2 regions of the Paenibacillus sonchi genome follow, and region 1 is predicted to be linked to the other one. Evidence: a T-box and tRNA genes for the amino acid it is inferred to sense, from the RefSeq annotation. Region 1 holds a T-box; the other holds one or more tRNA genes.
What was found. A T-box is a leader RNA that pairs with one kind of tRNA and senses whether it is charged. The one in region 1 lies ahead of lysS (lysine--tRNA ligase), so its partner is inferred to be a tRNA-Lys.
Positions count from the first base shown of each region.

Region 1 (7,558 bases):
GATTGCCGGCTGGCTGCCGGCCCATTTTTATAATCTGGAGGACTGCCAGGGGGGAGCTTTGATTGATCTAGGGTGCCATCCGATGTACCTCACCAGACTCTTCCTGGGCCAAGCGGTGACCGGGGTTAGCGCAAGCTTTGGTTATGTCACCGGCAAGGAAGTGGAAGATAATGCCGTTACGACCCTTTCTACGGATTCCGGAGCGATCGGCGTCGTTGAAGCGGGCTTCGTCAACAGCCATTCACCTTTTGCAATCGAAGTGCATGGCACGGAAGGGACGCTGCTGTACGGGACACCGGACCAGAAGCTGCTGATTCGCACGAAGGCGGCAGGAGAGGTCTATCAGGAATGGACCGAATGGCCTCTGCCAGCCCCCGAAGAAAGCGCATTCCGGCAATGGGTGGCTCATATCCAAGCGAATACTTTTGCCGAGGACAATGTACAGGCAGCCTTAGAACTGACAAGGCTTATGGAAGCGGCGAACCTTGCGGCCAGGGAAGGCCGTACGATACTTTTGAAAGCGCTGATAGATTAGGATGATCCGGGAAGGTGCCGTATGGAGCCGGTGTTCATTTGAAAAAATGTTTGAGAAGCAGGATATGCTGGAACGTCTCGATATATGCATCGAATGGGGGCATTACGAGATCAAGGTGCTCCGCTTCCACTTGACCTCTTTTCCGGCAGGCAAAGTTATAGATTTCCACAAGCATGCGGAGTTTGAATTTCATTTCATCCCGCGCGGGCGGGGAAAGGTCATTCTCAGCGGGCAGCAATATTCTCTTTCGGAAGGCATGCTCTATCTGACCGGGCCGGGTGTGATCCACTACCAGGAAGCGGATGCCGGGGAAGCTATGGACGAACTGTGCCTGCATGTGGATATTACAGCCAAAGAAAGGGAAGGCGTTGACCCCTGGGAAGCCGCCGAAGCCGAGGAGACTATGGTCAAGCTGCGGGCTTTGCCTGTGGTTCCGGCGCATGATTATCATCGGGCGATGTACTGCTTTTTGGAAGCCTATGAAGCATGTGACGGGAAACTGCTCGGATATTACACTTCTATTAAACAACTGGTGATCAGCATCTTGTTGAAGACCATCAGGGCGTATGACAGCGGGGACAACCGTGCAGAAGCACCAGTGCGGAATATGGCAGCGTACAGATACGAATATGCGGTCCAGTATATGGAAGCCAATCATAAAATCCCTGTAACCCTGGACAATGTGGCGGAAAAGCTCCATATCAGCAGCAGACAGCTGCAGCGGATCTTCAAACAGGTTCAGCCGGAACGGCCGTTTAGCCGGATTCTTGAGGAAATCCGCCTGCAGGCAGTATGCCGTGCATTGGAAGAGAATTTATCCTCCATTGAGCAGATCGCCCAAGATTCGGGATTTACCAATGCCAATTATCTGCATGCTGTGTTCCGCAAACGTCTGGGCATGACGCCCGCAGCGTTCCGCGCGCTCAGACAGCAATCCAATTCAAAGTGAGGGTGACTTAATATGAGTACAACGTATCGGATAGGTATTATCGGTTGTGGCGGTATTGCTAACGGCAAGCATCTTCCCAGCCTGAGCAAGCTTCAGAATGTAGAGCTGGCCGCTTTTTGTGACATTATTGAAGAGCGGGCGGAAGAGGCCCGGCAGAAGTATGGAAGCGCAGAGGCAAAAGTATATACCCGATACACAGAGTTATTAAAAGATGGTTCGCTTGATATAGTCCATGTGCTTACCCCTAACATCTCCCATGCGGAAATTTCAATTGCCGCCTTGGAGGCCGGCAAGCATGTAATGTGCGAAAAACCGATGGCCAAAACAGCGGCGGAAGCCAAAGCAATGCTTGAAGCCGCCAAACGGACCGGCAAAAAACTGACGATCGGCTACAACAACCGTTTCAGGGAGGACAGCTTGTATCTTAAGCAGCTGTGCGAAGCCGGGGAGCTTGGCTCCATTTATTTTGCCAAGGCCCATGCCATCCGCCGCAGAGCTGTACCAACTTGGGGAGTGTTCCTGGATGAGGAGAAGCAGGGCGGCGGACCGTTGATTGATATCGGCACCCATGCGCTGGATTTGACCCTGTGGATGATGGACAACTATCAGCCCAAGGTGGTTCTCGGCACCACCCACCACGAGCTTTCACGGAGAGAGAATGCAGCCAATGCCTGGGGACCGTGGGACCCGAAGCAATTTTCGGTGGAGGATTCGGCCTTCGGGATGATTGTCATGGAGAATGGCGCCACTATTATGCTGGAGTCCAGCTGGGCGCTGAATTCGCTGGATGTCGATGAGGCCAAATGCAGCCTGAGCGGAACGGAAGCGGGAGCCGACATGAAACAAGGACTGCGCATTAATGGCGAGAAGCTGGGCCGTTTATATACGAACGAGATTGAGCTTAGTGCGGGCGGAGTGGCCTTCTACGAAGGCAGACAGGAAAGCGCACCGGATACCGAAATGCGCCAGTGGATTGAGGCGATTGACCAGGACAAAGAACCGGTGGTGACGCCTGAACAGGCCTACGTGGTTTCCCGGATTTTAGAAGCCCTCTATGAATCCTCGCGTACGGGCAAGGCCATTTATCTGAATGAACAGGACAGCAGATAATGTAGATGATTAAGGGGAAATCCAGGCAATATTTATTTGGATAATGACTTTTTATTGTGATTTTGTTATAGTGTCTATATTGAAAAAGCATAACACTTCAGCGATGAAGAGAAGAGTAATCAGGCGGCATCGTTCACAGAGAGCTTCGGAAGGGTGAAACGGAGCAGCGGTGCGCCTGACGAAAAAAGTCTCCGAGCTTCATACGGAATTGGGCCCTGTGCCCAAGGATGCTATGACGGGATCTCCCGTTACAGAGATAGGGTATAAGCGTAATGGCCGTACCCGAAGAGGCGGGCATGGTGACAGGTCCGTGAACAGAGGTGGTACCACGGCGCTGATTACAGCTCTCGTCCTCAAGATGACAATCTTGCGGATGAGGGCTTTTTTGTTTGCTTTTTACATTAACTGTTGAGGTGATTGTTCATGCATTGGTCCGAAAAAATAGCGAACCGGCTCATCGAAAGCCATCCGGAGCAGCAGACATTCGTATGCGCATCGGGGATTAGTCCGTCAGGCCACATTCATATAGGGAATTTCCGGGAGATTGTGACGACTTATTTTGTAAGCAGGGCGCTCGAAAAAGCCGGCAAACAGGTGCGGTTTATTTTTTCATGGGATGACTTTGACCGGTTCCGCAAGGTTCCGCTTCATGTAGATCCAAGCTTTGAGCAGTATATTGGCAGACCCTATACGCAGGTTCCTTGTCCTTACGGCTGTCACAACTCCTATGCCGAGCATTTCGAGCAGGAATTTGAAGAGGCGCTTCAGGCTTTTGGGATCAGGCCGGAATTTATTTATCAGAGCAAGGAGTATCAGTCCCGCCGGTACGCACCCGGAATTCTTCATGCGCTGCGCAGCAGAGGCGAAATCTATGATATCCTGATGTCGTTCAAGACGGGTGAAGCCAGCGAAGCGGACAGAGCCGCATTCTATCCTGTGAGTGTGTATTGCGGAGATTGTGGCAAGGACTCGACCACGGTGCATTCTTTTGATGAAGACAAAGAGCTCTTGTCCTATAGCTGTGCATGCGGTTATCATAGCAGTCTGTCTGTTCCCGAGGCGGATAATATCAAGCTGCAATGGAAAATCGACTGGCCGATGCGCTGGAATCTGGAGCAGGTGCTGTTCGAGCCGGGAGGCCGTGACCATTCGTCGGAAACAGGCAGTTACAATGTAGCTTCGGTTATCTCGGAGCGGATTTTTGGAAGTGCGCCTCCCATGTATGAGCCCTATGAATTCATTAGAATCAAAGGAAGCTTTGCCAAAATGTCCAGTTCCTCCGGGAACAATTACACACCCGATGATCTGCTGAAGGTCTATGCGCCGGAAAATATTCTGTTTCTGTTCGCCAAATACCAGCCGGGTGCAGCGTTTCATATCGGCATGGATGAAGATGTGCTGCGCAACTATACGGAATTTGAACGCTACCGGAAGGCTTACGGCTCCCATACACTTACGGATGATATCCGCGCGGCATTGGAGTTGTCCCTGATTCATCCGCTGGACGAAAAAGCGCCCGGCTTTGGGCCCATTGCAGGCTTGCTGCCTTTGATTCATTTTGATTCAAAATTGCTGCTGGAGATCATGACACGAAACGGGGAAGAAGTAGATGTCCAGAGACTGGAGCAGACAGCGGAGCGGGCAGAGTACTGGATCAGACACTGGATGCCGCAAAAGCTGGTTACTGTGAACACCCGCCGTGATAACAAGCTGTATGACACATTGGAGGCTCATGAGCAAGAATGGCTGGCTGCCTTTTGCAGGCTGCTGAGAACCGGGGGAATGGAAGATGAGCCGCTGATGAAGGCGATATACGCTATTTGTTATGACGAGGATAAACAAAGCATGAAGAACAATCAAAAACGTCTGTTCACATTAATCTATCGGCTGGTGCTAGGCCAGGAGACAGGGCCGCGGATCCCTGTGCTGATTCAGGCGGTCGGGATGGAGAAGCTGCTGGCGCTGCTGGATTTTTAGCGGGACCGGGACTGCCCTTTACGGGATATATCGAACAGAGGTATAATATACAAGACTGTTTATAATTAATGTTGGAAAGTGAGCGGGAACAATATGGGTCGTAAGTGGAATAATATTAAAGAAAAGAAGGCATCCAAGGATGCCAATACAAGTAAGGTATACGCCAAATTCGGTGTGGAAATTTATGTGGCAGCGAAGAAGGGTGAACCGGACCCGGAGTCAAACCGTGCGCTGAAGGTCGTGCTGGAGCGCGCCAAAACGTACAATGTGCCGAAAGCCATTATCGACCGGGCGCTCGACAAAGCCAAAGGCAGCGGCGACGAAAACTACGTGGAACTGCGCTATGAAGGCTTCGGTCCTAGCGGTTCGATGATCATCATCGATGCCTTGACCAATAACGTCAACCGTACCGCCCCTCTGGTGCGGTCCGCATTCAGCAAGAACGGCGGCAACATGGGTGTCAGCGGTTCAGTAACCTATATGTTCGAGCCAACAGCTGTTATCGGGCTGGAAGGCAAAACGGCGGACGAAGTGATGGAATTGCTGATTGAAGCGGATGTCGATGTACGCGATGTGCTGGAAGAGGACGAAGCAGTCATCGTCTATGCTGAGCCTGACCAGTTCCATGCGGTTCAAGAGGTTTTCCGGAGTGCCGGAATAACTGATTTCACAGTGGCTGAGCTGACCATGCTTCCGCAGAACTATGTGACTCTACCAGAAGATGCCGAAGCGCAGTTCGAGAAGCTGATCGACGCTCTGGAAGAACTGGACGATGTGCAGCAGGTATATCATAACGTAGATTCGGAAGAATAGTATTGCGGTCTATAAAATAGAATTGCTTCAAGCGAAAGCCGGACAGGCGGATCTGCGATCTGCTTATCCGGCTTTTTGGTGAACACATTGATCCTTGTTACCCGGTTTATCCGGACTGCTGCGCAGGATGCATAATCTTCTCCATGAATTGCCACAATAAGCTGAAGTGACTTATCACATCAGCTTATGCTTCCGATGCAGTTTTTTTCAGAGCGGAAACATCGGGACATTAGCTCAAAAACTTTTTTAGGAGGCTATACAGTGGAGAATCACACCAAACCGGACAAGAATTTGATCAACACGGTCGAGGAACTGGACCGGGTTGCAGTAACCAGTCAGGAAGCACAGCAAATGGAACAGAAGAAGCTCGACATCCGTAAAGAATCGCTGCGGGATGACAAAACCACGTACAAGAAAAATGAGCAGAATACTTATAAGTGAGTTTATGGATATACGAGTGGCAGGAGAAGCTCCTGCCGCTTTTTTTATTAGGGGCTTCAGCCCGTTGAGTACGCGAAGCGTGCGAAACAAAAAACCACCTGCTATGCGGGTGGAGTAGTCCAGGCTTATAGCAAAAAATCACCTAAACTCATTCGTTATAATAGAGTTGTTCAAGCTACTATGTCTAACGAAAGGAGAAGGTGGTTTTTGTGGCACAAGCCAGAGAAGGCATGGCACAACCCAAGTGGATGTGCAAGTACCCTATCGTATTCACCCCAAAGTATAGACGAAAGGTGATCTACAATCAATACAAAGAAAGTATCCGAGATATCCTAAAGCAACTCTGTGGCTACAAAGGAGTAGAGATTATCGAAGGACACCTCATGCCCGATCATATTCATATGTTGGTGAGTATTCCACCAAAAATGAGCGTCTCGAGTTTTATGGGATATCTGAAAGGGAAAAGTGCGCTCATGATCTTCGATAAGCATGCAAACTTGAAGTATAAGTACGGGAATCGCCATTTTTGGGCAGAAGGGTACTATGTAAGCACGGTAGGTCTCAATGAAGCAACGATTAAAAAGTATATCCAGGAGCAGGAAAGTCACGATATTGCACTGGATAAGCTGAGTGTGAAAGAGTATGAAAACCCCTTTAAGGGGTAGCTGGTAGTCCAAGCACCCCTTCAGGGGTAGGCAAAAGAGGCAAAGGCATAGTGGCTTGAACGAAGTGAAAGCCAGCGCCTTTAGACGCTAGCCGGCACCAGAGGCTTATAGCCTCAGAGCAAACCACCCGTTGGACGGGTGGTTATGATTTCCGGAAATTTTCACATGAATGAAGGGAGGTTCGATTTGGATGTGGTATTATAGAAACAAATGTTCTTATGATGTGATAACAGGAAGGTAGTGGGATTATGCCGGAGTTCCGTTTATTAAGTGTTGTACATACAGTTTTGATCTCAGACCAGCAAATCTTGCTGCTGAGACGCTGCAATACAGGCCACGATGATGGTTTTTACGGTCTTCCTTCAGGACGGCTGGATGGTGGAGAACAGTTGGATGAAGCAGCAGCCCGTGAACTGCAGGAGGAATGCGGTGCTGCTGTTCATCTCAAGGATCTCAAGATGCTCGGAGTTATGCATATCAAGACAACTGATGATGAACGGGTTGATTTTTTCTTCACTGCTAACCGGTGGCAGGGTGAGATTGTAAATGCCGAACCGGATAAATGTGATGATTTGCGATGGTTCCCCATAGATCCCCATAGATCAGCTTCCCGGGAACATGATCCCTTTTGTGAAGCAGGCTTTGGAACGTTACCGGGAAGGCGTCTGGTTTTCAAGTCATGGCTGGGAATAAGAATAGTTCCATTAATCGAATACAGGTTGTTTACGGTGTTTGGTGTGCTGCTCAAAAGAATACGCTATCGCAATCAGAGCAGGTTCGCTGAACGCCTTACCGGCAAAAGTGACTCCGAAGGGCCTTCCGTTCTCCATGTATCCTGCCGGAACAGCAATCGAGGGATAACCCGCTTTGGCCGACAAGTCTGCACCGATGTAAGCAGGGAACATAATCGCATCCAACTGGTAGCGGTCAATAGCATAGTCAATGCCTTCCCGCTGGGCAAGGTGCAAATCCAAGATCGACTCCTGAATATATTTCCTGTCATTCAAAAGATCGGCCAGGCCTTCTCTATACTCCAGGATATCCTGGCCGTACCGAAGCGCTTGTTCC
Region 1 is NZ_CP068595.1:5,460,409-5,467,966, forward strand. Features, by position in the region: gene JI735_RS24355 (Gfo/Idh/MocA family protein) at 1-535, shown strand, start outside; gene JI735_RS24360 (AraC family transcriptional regulator) at 537-1,484, shown strand; gene JI735_RS24365 (Gfo/Idh/MocA family protein) at 1,497-2,594, shown strand; T-box leader at 2,689-2,952, shown strand; gene lysS (lysine--tRNA ligase) at 3,018-4,571, shown strand; gene JI735_RS24375 (YebC/PmpR family DNA-binding transcriptional regulator) at 4,665-5,384, shown strand; gene JI735_RS24380 (hypothetical protein) at 5,646-5,825, shown strand; gene tnpA (IS200/IS605 family transposase) at 6,056-6,490, shown strand; partial or broken gene JI735_RS37500 (NUDIX domain-containing protein) at 6,739-7,023, shown strand; gene JI735_RS24395 (amidase family protein) at 7,195-7,558, opposite strand, start outside.

Region 2 (7,558 bases), 770 kb from region 1:
CTACTACTTCACGGAGCCGCTCCGCATGGCTCATCGTTTCACCCGTGAATGCATCAGGTGTGGTTTCGACAAAAGTGCTGATTCCAAGTTCCACTATTTTGTTCCCCCAAGCTGTTGTCAAATTCAATTACTATATTCTATATCTTTATAGTTGAATATTCAAAATTAAAATTCCGCTAGATTTTATAGACATGCTGGCCGCAAAAAAACAGATCGGACCGTCACACGGATAACGGCCCAATCTGCTTCTAAAATACGGATTTCTTTACTCCCCTTATTGGTTAGCAGTTATTTGAGAAACCAGCTTCTCAGCCCCATCAAAGATGGAGTAGCTGTACCCCCAGAACTGGTTGAAGTCGATCGTATAAATGGTTTTGTTCTTAACAGCTTTCAGACTTTGCAGGGAAGGATCGGCATAAAAAGCCTTCAGCGTTTTCTCCGGGTCCACGCCTCCGGTATACACCGAGAGCAGCAGGACATCGGGGTTAGTTGCGATCAGCTGTTCTTTGCTGATTTCTCCTGTAACCGTACCGAAGCTGTTTTTGAGTCCCAGCAGACCAAGCACATCTCCGGCAAACGTGTCGGTGTTCCCGCTGTATACGGCAATTGCTCCGTTGCCGCCATCCGACACATAAGCAAAGGTCTTTTCCCCGCTGGCTGCAGCCTTATCCTGTAATGATTGTGCACGCTCTTTCAATTCAGCGATATAGGCGGCTGCATTCTCCTGCACATCAAAGATTTGCCCCAGCTGTTCAATGTCCTTGTACAAGCTGTCGAGTGTGGCTCCCTTAACACTGGTATTTTGCACGAATGTTTTGATGCCCAGTTCGTTCAATCCTTCTACAGTCCCGCTGCCCCAATCCGCATCCGCATACAGGTCACTGCGTCCCAGAACGAGATCAGGACTTGCGCCTACAACCAGCTCTTTACTTGCATATTCCTTGGAGATGACAGGAATCTTCTTGAATTCCTCCTGCACCGCCGGATCGCCCGCACCGTAAAGGGCGGCAACGCCGACCATTTTGTCGGTCAAGCCCAGCTTGATCAGCAGTTCAGCGGCTCCCTGGGTATTGGCTACCACTTTTTCGGGTGCCTTGTCAAAGGTTTGCGGCTTGGCCTTCCATTCCGTTCCTTCACCGTTATTGGTGTAGTTCTCAATAGTTAGCGGATATACCGTCTTGGTGCTTGGGGCAGCTTCCTGCGTACTGGCCGGAGCGCTGCTTGCAGGTGCAGCCGCTTCCCCCGGTTCATTCGCATTCTTCGTACCGGATGAACAAGCTGCAAGCATAACTGCCATTACCAAAACCGCCAGCAGCGGCACATATCTTTTAAATGATTTCTTCATTGCCCAAGTCCCCTTTTCTGTATGTACATTTGTGTATCCTGTATGATTTGTGACAAGACGGTGTCCTGCAAGGGATACAAACGTAGAATATAGAAAGTTGGACTGTCTGTCAATGAGAATAATTATCATTGACAATCATTCTCATTATGAATTATATTCTAAATTAAACACTAAACATATTGATTAAGGAGCCTTTTGAATCCATGCAAACTGAATCAGCGCAAACCGAACCGAAGCAGTCCATTATTCATACCCGTTATGGCTTTATGACCATCATAGGCATTCTGCTGATTATTACGATATTGTCAGCGGGCGCGGCTGTCTCCTTTGGACAGGTCGATATTCCCGTTTCGCAATCGTACCGGATTCTGCTCCACCACATCACGGGCATTCAAATCGGAGATATTCAGGAGCTGACCTCCGGTTCATTCGTCGATATTATATGGAAAATCCGCTTTCCCCGCGTTCTCATGGCCATGTTCATTGGTGCCGGGCTGACGCTGTGCGGAACCATTATGCAGGCGGCCGTACAGAACCCTCTCGCTGATCCATACATACTCGGTATCTCTTCCGGTGCATCGCTTGGAGCAACCTTCGCCATCCTGATCGGCTTTGGTTCTATGGGACTGCTGGGCCAGACAGGCGTCGCCTTCTGGGCTTTCGCGGGTGCGGTCGGCGCTTCGCTTCTGGTCTTGATTCTGGCCAGCGCAGGCGGCAAAATGACCTCCGTCAAACTCGTCCTGGCCGGCATGGTTATTAATGCTTTATGTACGGCCTTTGCCAACTTCATTGTCTACTTTGCCAACAATGCGGAAGGCATTAAGACTGTTACCTTCTGGACGATGGGCAGCCTCGCTGCTGCCAGCTGGGATAAGCTGCCGCTGATCTCGGCAGCTGTCGCAGCCGCCATTTTCTTTTTCCTGATGCAGTTCAGGGTTCTGAACGCCATGCTGCTTGGGGATGAAGCTGCGGTCACTCTGGGGATTCATCTGGGGTATTCCGCAAAGCCTATATGCTGATTACCGCGCTGATAACAGGGGTGATGGTGGCAAGCTGCGGCATGATCGGATTCGTGGGGCTCATTATTCCCCATTTGGTCAGAGGGCTGGTAGGCTCCGATCACCGGAGGCTGCTGCCTGCGTCCATTCTGTTCGGTGCGATCTTCCTGATCTGGACAGATGTGATCGCTCGGACGATTGTACCGAATGTGGAGCTCCCGATCGGGATCATCACCGCCTTGATTGGCGCCCCGATGTTCATGTACATGCTGATCAAAAAAGGCTACGCATTTGGAGGGAAAAACTAATGAATTTGAATGTTGAGCACTTAAGTGTATCTTTCGCCAATGCGAATATCGTAAAGGATGTCTCGCTGAAGGTCAGGAACAAACAATTCGTCGGCCTCATCGGCCCGAACGGCTGCGGGAAATCCACTCTTCTCAAAAGCATTTATAAAGTCATCAAACCGAGCCAGGGCAAGGTATCCCTGTCTGAAATGAATCTGATGAAATCCAGTCCCCGGCTCGTGGCGCAAAAGCTGGGGGTCGTCGGCCAGTTCAACGAACTGAGCTTTGACTTCACCGTGCGGGAAATGGTCGCGATGGGCAGAACCCCGCATAAAGGGATGCTGGAGACCGACAATCAAGAGGATGCAAATATTGTCTCGTCGGCTCTGCACAAGGTCAATCTGGAAGGTTATGCAGACCGCAGCTATAATTCATTGTCAGGTGGAGAGAAGCAGCGTGTAATTCTCGCCCGGGTTCTGGCCCAGCAGCCGGAATTCATGATTCTGGATGAACCCACCAATCATCTGGATATCAAATATCAGCTGCAAATTTTAAATATCGTCAAAAAGCTTGACATCGGCATTCTCGCTGCGCTCCATGATCTCACCCTTGCTGCGGAATACTGCGACTATCTGTATGTGATGAAAAAAGGCCAAGTGGCCGCCTGCGGGAAGCCTGAGGATATATTGACGAAGGAATTAATCGGCCAGGTATTCGATGTGGCCTGCGAGACTTACCGCAACCCTGTAACCGGGGCGCTTGGCATTGCTTATCTGGAGGCACAGTAAGTATTGCTGAGGAATAATGGATGTAGAAAGTTTTACTATGTTTATAAACTTGTTTACCCGGGCAAGAAATTCTACGCAAAAAAAGAAACGGCATTTCTGCCGTTTCTTCAGGATGGACTCTCAGGGACTCGAACCCTGGACCAATTGATTAAGAGTCAACTGCTCTACCAACTGAGCTAAGAGTCCACATATGCAGTACCGTCCTATTCTAATAAAGAGGCTGCAATGTGGATTTGTAAATTTCTCACGTTTAAGAGTGTAACATTTTTGAGCCCACAATTCAAGCTTTTATTTTTTCGAACGGTAAACTGCCTATTGCTTTATTATCCCATTATCGCAACGACCGGGCCAGACGGAAACCAAGATCATCAATATGGAACGTAGAGTGACTCCGGCGGCGGCAGGTGGCTCCGCAGCCCCTGGCCTCCTCCGCCCTGCTGCCGCCGCGGAAAATCCGGTAGGAGCCATACACATTCTCATCATAGATATCCCAGCACCATTCCCGCACATTGCCAGCATATTGTAAAGCCTTCACTTCAACCTCCTATAGCACCGTGCGGAGAAACCTTCCCGTATGGGAAGCTTCCACCTGAGCTACCTGCTCCGGTGTGCCTTCAGCCACAACATACCCGCCCTGATGGCCGCCTTCCGGGCCCATGTCAATAATATAATCCGCGGACTTCATGACGTCCAGATGATGTTCAACAACGATGACCGTATGTCCCTTGTCCACCAGCCTGCCCAGTGACAGCAGCAGCTTCTGGATATCCGACAGGTGCAGCCCTGTGGTAGGCTCGTCCAGGATATACAGGTTACGGGCTCCCCTCTTGATTTTGGACAGCTCATAGGCCAGCTTGACCCGCTGCGCCTCTCCGCCGGACAACGTGGTCGAGCTTTGGCCCAGACGCATATAGCCAAGCCCCAATTCATCCATAATCTCCAGCTTATGCTTCAGATACTTGTGGTCACTGAAGAACTCACGTGCTTCCTCCACTGTCATCTCCAGCACATCGGCGATGCTTTTGCCGTGGACCTTAATTTCAAGTCCTTCTTCGGAGAACCGCTGTCCCTTACACACCGGGCAGATGGTTTCAATGTCCGCCATAAACTGCAGATTGGTGACGATCACTCCGTCTCCGGCACATTGCTCACAGCGGGTGCCTCCCGCATGGGTCAGACTGAAATCAATCGCCTGGTACCCCCGGTCGGCAGCCTCCGGCTGCGAGGCGAACAGATCCCGGATTTTATCATAAATGCCAATGTAGGTTGCCGGATTGGACTTGCTGTTCCTTCCAATGGGGGTCTGGTCGATGTTGATGACATTGTTCAGCAGGTCCGCGCCAAACAGAAAATCATGCTCCCCCGCAACCATCCGCGCAGCCGTCTTGTCGATCTTCAGTTGCTTGAACAGAATCTCGTTGATCAGCGAGCTTTTTCCAGAACCCGAAACTCCGGTAATACAAATGAATACACCCAATGGAATGTCCAGATCCACATTCTTCAGGTTGTTCTCCCGGGCGCCCTGAATACTCAGAAAATCATCTCCCAGACTTCGGCGCTTCCCTGGAACAGGGATGTGGGCTTTTCCCGATAAATATTGGCCCGTTACAGACTGGGGTTCATTCATTATATCTTCCATTGTGCCGCAGGCAACGACATGCCCGCCATGAATCCCCGGACCCGGGCCAATTTCGATAATATGATCTGCACTCTGAATCGTATCCATATCGTGTTCAACCACAATTACGGTATTGCCGATATCCCGCAGTTTCTTCATCGTATCAATCACGCGGCTTGAATCCCGGGGGTGCAGGCCAATACTCGGTTCATCCATCACGTACAGCATCCCCATCAGCTCACTGCTGATCTGGGTGGACATTTTGATCCGCTGCATCTCGCCGCCTGAAATACTGTCGCTTCTCCGGTTAAGACTGATGTAGTGAAGCCCGATATCAATTAAAAGGGAAACCCTGGTCCGGATCTCTTGAATGATCGAGGAAGCCACATCCTGAACCTCAGCTTCGAACGTGAGCGTTTCCAGCGAATGAAGCAGCTCCGGCAGCTGTTTGCGGCTTAGCTGGTCTATATTCTCTTCTCCAAGCGTAACCTGGAGCCGCTGTTTTTTGAGTCTTGCACCGTTGCATTCCGGGCAGATCTTCTCGATCATACAATCCTTGATGAACGTCGGTTCGAAGGCTTCCGAGGTCGAAGTCTTCCGTATGTAATGCTTGTACCAGCTCTCCATTTCATGGACGAACCCCCAGAAAGGCCGGTCCCGTCCGATCATCCAGTTCTTCTTGGTCGAATTAGGGGGCTGGAGCATGGGGAGAACCTCGCCTTTGGTCCCATAAAAGAGAATATCGTGAATCTCCTTCGGAAGATCGCAGAAAGGCGTGTCCAGGCTGAAATGATACTTCTGAGACAGGCTGTACATCAGCACAGAGCGGTAGCTGTCCTTGCCCGCAGGGTTAAAGACTGTACTTTTGAGCGCTCCCTTGCTGATGCTTTTTTCCGGTGCCACCACCAGAAAACGGGGCTCCACCACATAAGACATCCCTACCCCAAGGCAGGTATGGCAGGCGCTTACAGGCGAGTTGAAGGAAAAATGGAACGGCTGCATGTCACACAGGAAGAAATGATGCTCCGGACAGCCAAACTCCTGATAGAAGGACGGGGCCACGCCTCCCGGAACCTCCACTTTGATCATGATATCCTCTTCCAATGCCAGCATTGCGGCTTCAATGGATTTGGTCAGTTGAATATAGGTATCCTTTTTCAGCTGGAAGCGGTCAATGACCATTTCAATGTGATATTCCCGGGTCTCATCGAGTTCTCTTTTTCCGCCAGTGAAAAAGGCTCGCCATCCACCAGCAGATTCTTATACCCCTTTTCCCTTAACTGCTGGAAAGTGAAGCTGTACTCCTCTCCAAATACTTTATAGACGGGAGCCCGCAGCTCTACCACTGTCCCGGAGGGCAATGAGGAAATCCGCTCGGCGATCTGGGCAGCGGACAGCTGTTTCAGGGAATGGCCGCATTCCGGACATCTCCCGACACCCGCCGTAGCGTACAGCAGGCGCAGATAATCGTTGATATCCGTGACCGTGCCGACGGTGGAACGCGGATTGTTATTGCTTTTTTTCTGTTCAATCGCGATTACCGGGGATAGGCCGCGAACATAGTCGACCTTTGCTTTTTTTAGCTGGCTGATTCGGCTCTTGGCGAAGGTTGAGATAGAGTCCAGAAACCGCCTTTGCCCCTCTCCGTAAATGACGTCAAAAGCAAGCGAAGATTTCCCTGAGCCGGACACTCCTGTGATCACTGTTAATTGGTCCCGCGGAATTTCAACGGAAATGTTCTTCAGGTTATTCTGCTTGGCTCCGGCTATCTCGATAGTCGTTCTTACTGACATGCTGAAGCTCCTTTCTGCACTCGTGTTAAGGAATATACAAATAACCAGCTTCCTCTACGGCCCGCTTGCTTTTGGGTGTAATCCGAATCGTCTGGGTCACCTTTTCAAGGATGCCTTGCTGGACCAGATAGTCCATAATGCCAAGCAACTGGTCACTCTGTACGTGGAAATGCTTATTGATCAGCGTTACGGTTTTGATCTCTTCATCCCGCATGAACTCAATGACCGGCTTTGAAAAAACCGGGAGATGACGCTCCAGCACCTGGTCCAGCCGTTCTAATCCGCTCTCTATTTCTTCTGCACTCATATGATGGGACATCGCCTCCTGATAGAACGGAACAAGAACCTCCGGGTTCAGCGTCTGGGCTCTCTGGATGGCTTCCCTGGATATGGCTTCCCCGTGGATGCAGAGCTCCATATGAGCAACTGATTCAGCCGCTTTTAACAAGTAATACTGCGCATAGAGAAGATCCTTTCTTACCGTCAGCCACTTCCGGGCCTTGTCGCGCAAATGCACCAGTTCACTGGCAATGTAGAGCGCTGAAATTGCAATATCATCACTGCCGGCTGTCTTGAGGTCTTCGAAATATTCGATCAGACTGTCATCCGTCGAATACACCATCTTCCCTTTGGAATAGTAGGATTGGGAAAAAGACCCGCCGAGCGCCCGCTCCATCCCCCGTTTGAACGTACTGCGGACCACAAGATACACATTGATCAGAATCCCGT
Region 2 is NZ_CP068595.1:4,694,993-4,702,550, reverse strand. Features, by position in the region: gene JI735_RS20800 (Atu2307/SP_0267 family LLM class monooxygenase) at 1-94, opposite strand, end outside; gene JI735_RS20795 (ABC transporter substrate-binding protein) at 275-1,345, opposite strand; partial or broken gene JI735_RS20790 (FecCD family ABC transporter permease) at 1,549-2,651, shown strand; gene JI735_RS20785 (ABC transporter ATP-binding protein) at 2,651-3,418, shown strand; tRNA gene JI735_RS20780 (tRNA-Lys) at 3,532-3,604, opposite strand; partial or broken gene JI735_RS20775 (SUMF1/EgtB/PvdO family nonheme iron enzyme) at 3,750-3,932, opposite strand; gene uvrA (excinuclease ABC subunit UvrA) at 3,963-6,218, opposite strand; gene JI735_RS36115 (hypothetical protein) at 6,194-6,829, opposite strand; gene JI735_RS20765 (hypothetical protein) at 6,855-7,558, opposite strand, start outside.
Region 2: it has a tRNA-Lys gene. The T-box ahead of lysS (lysine--tRNA ligase) is inferred to sense a tRNA for this amino acid. The anticodon was not compared.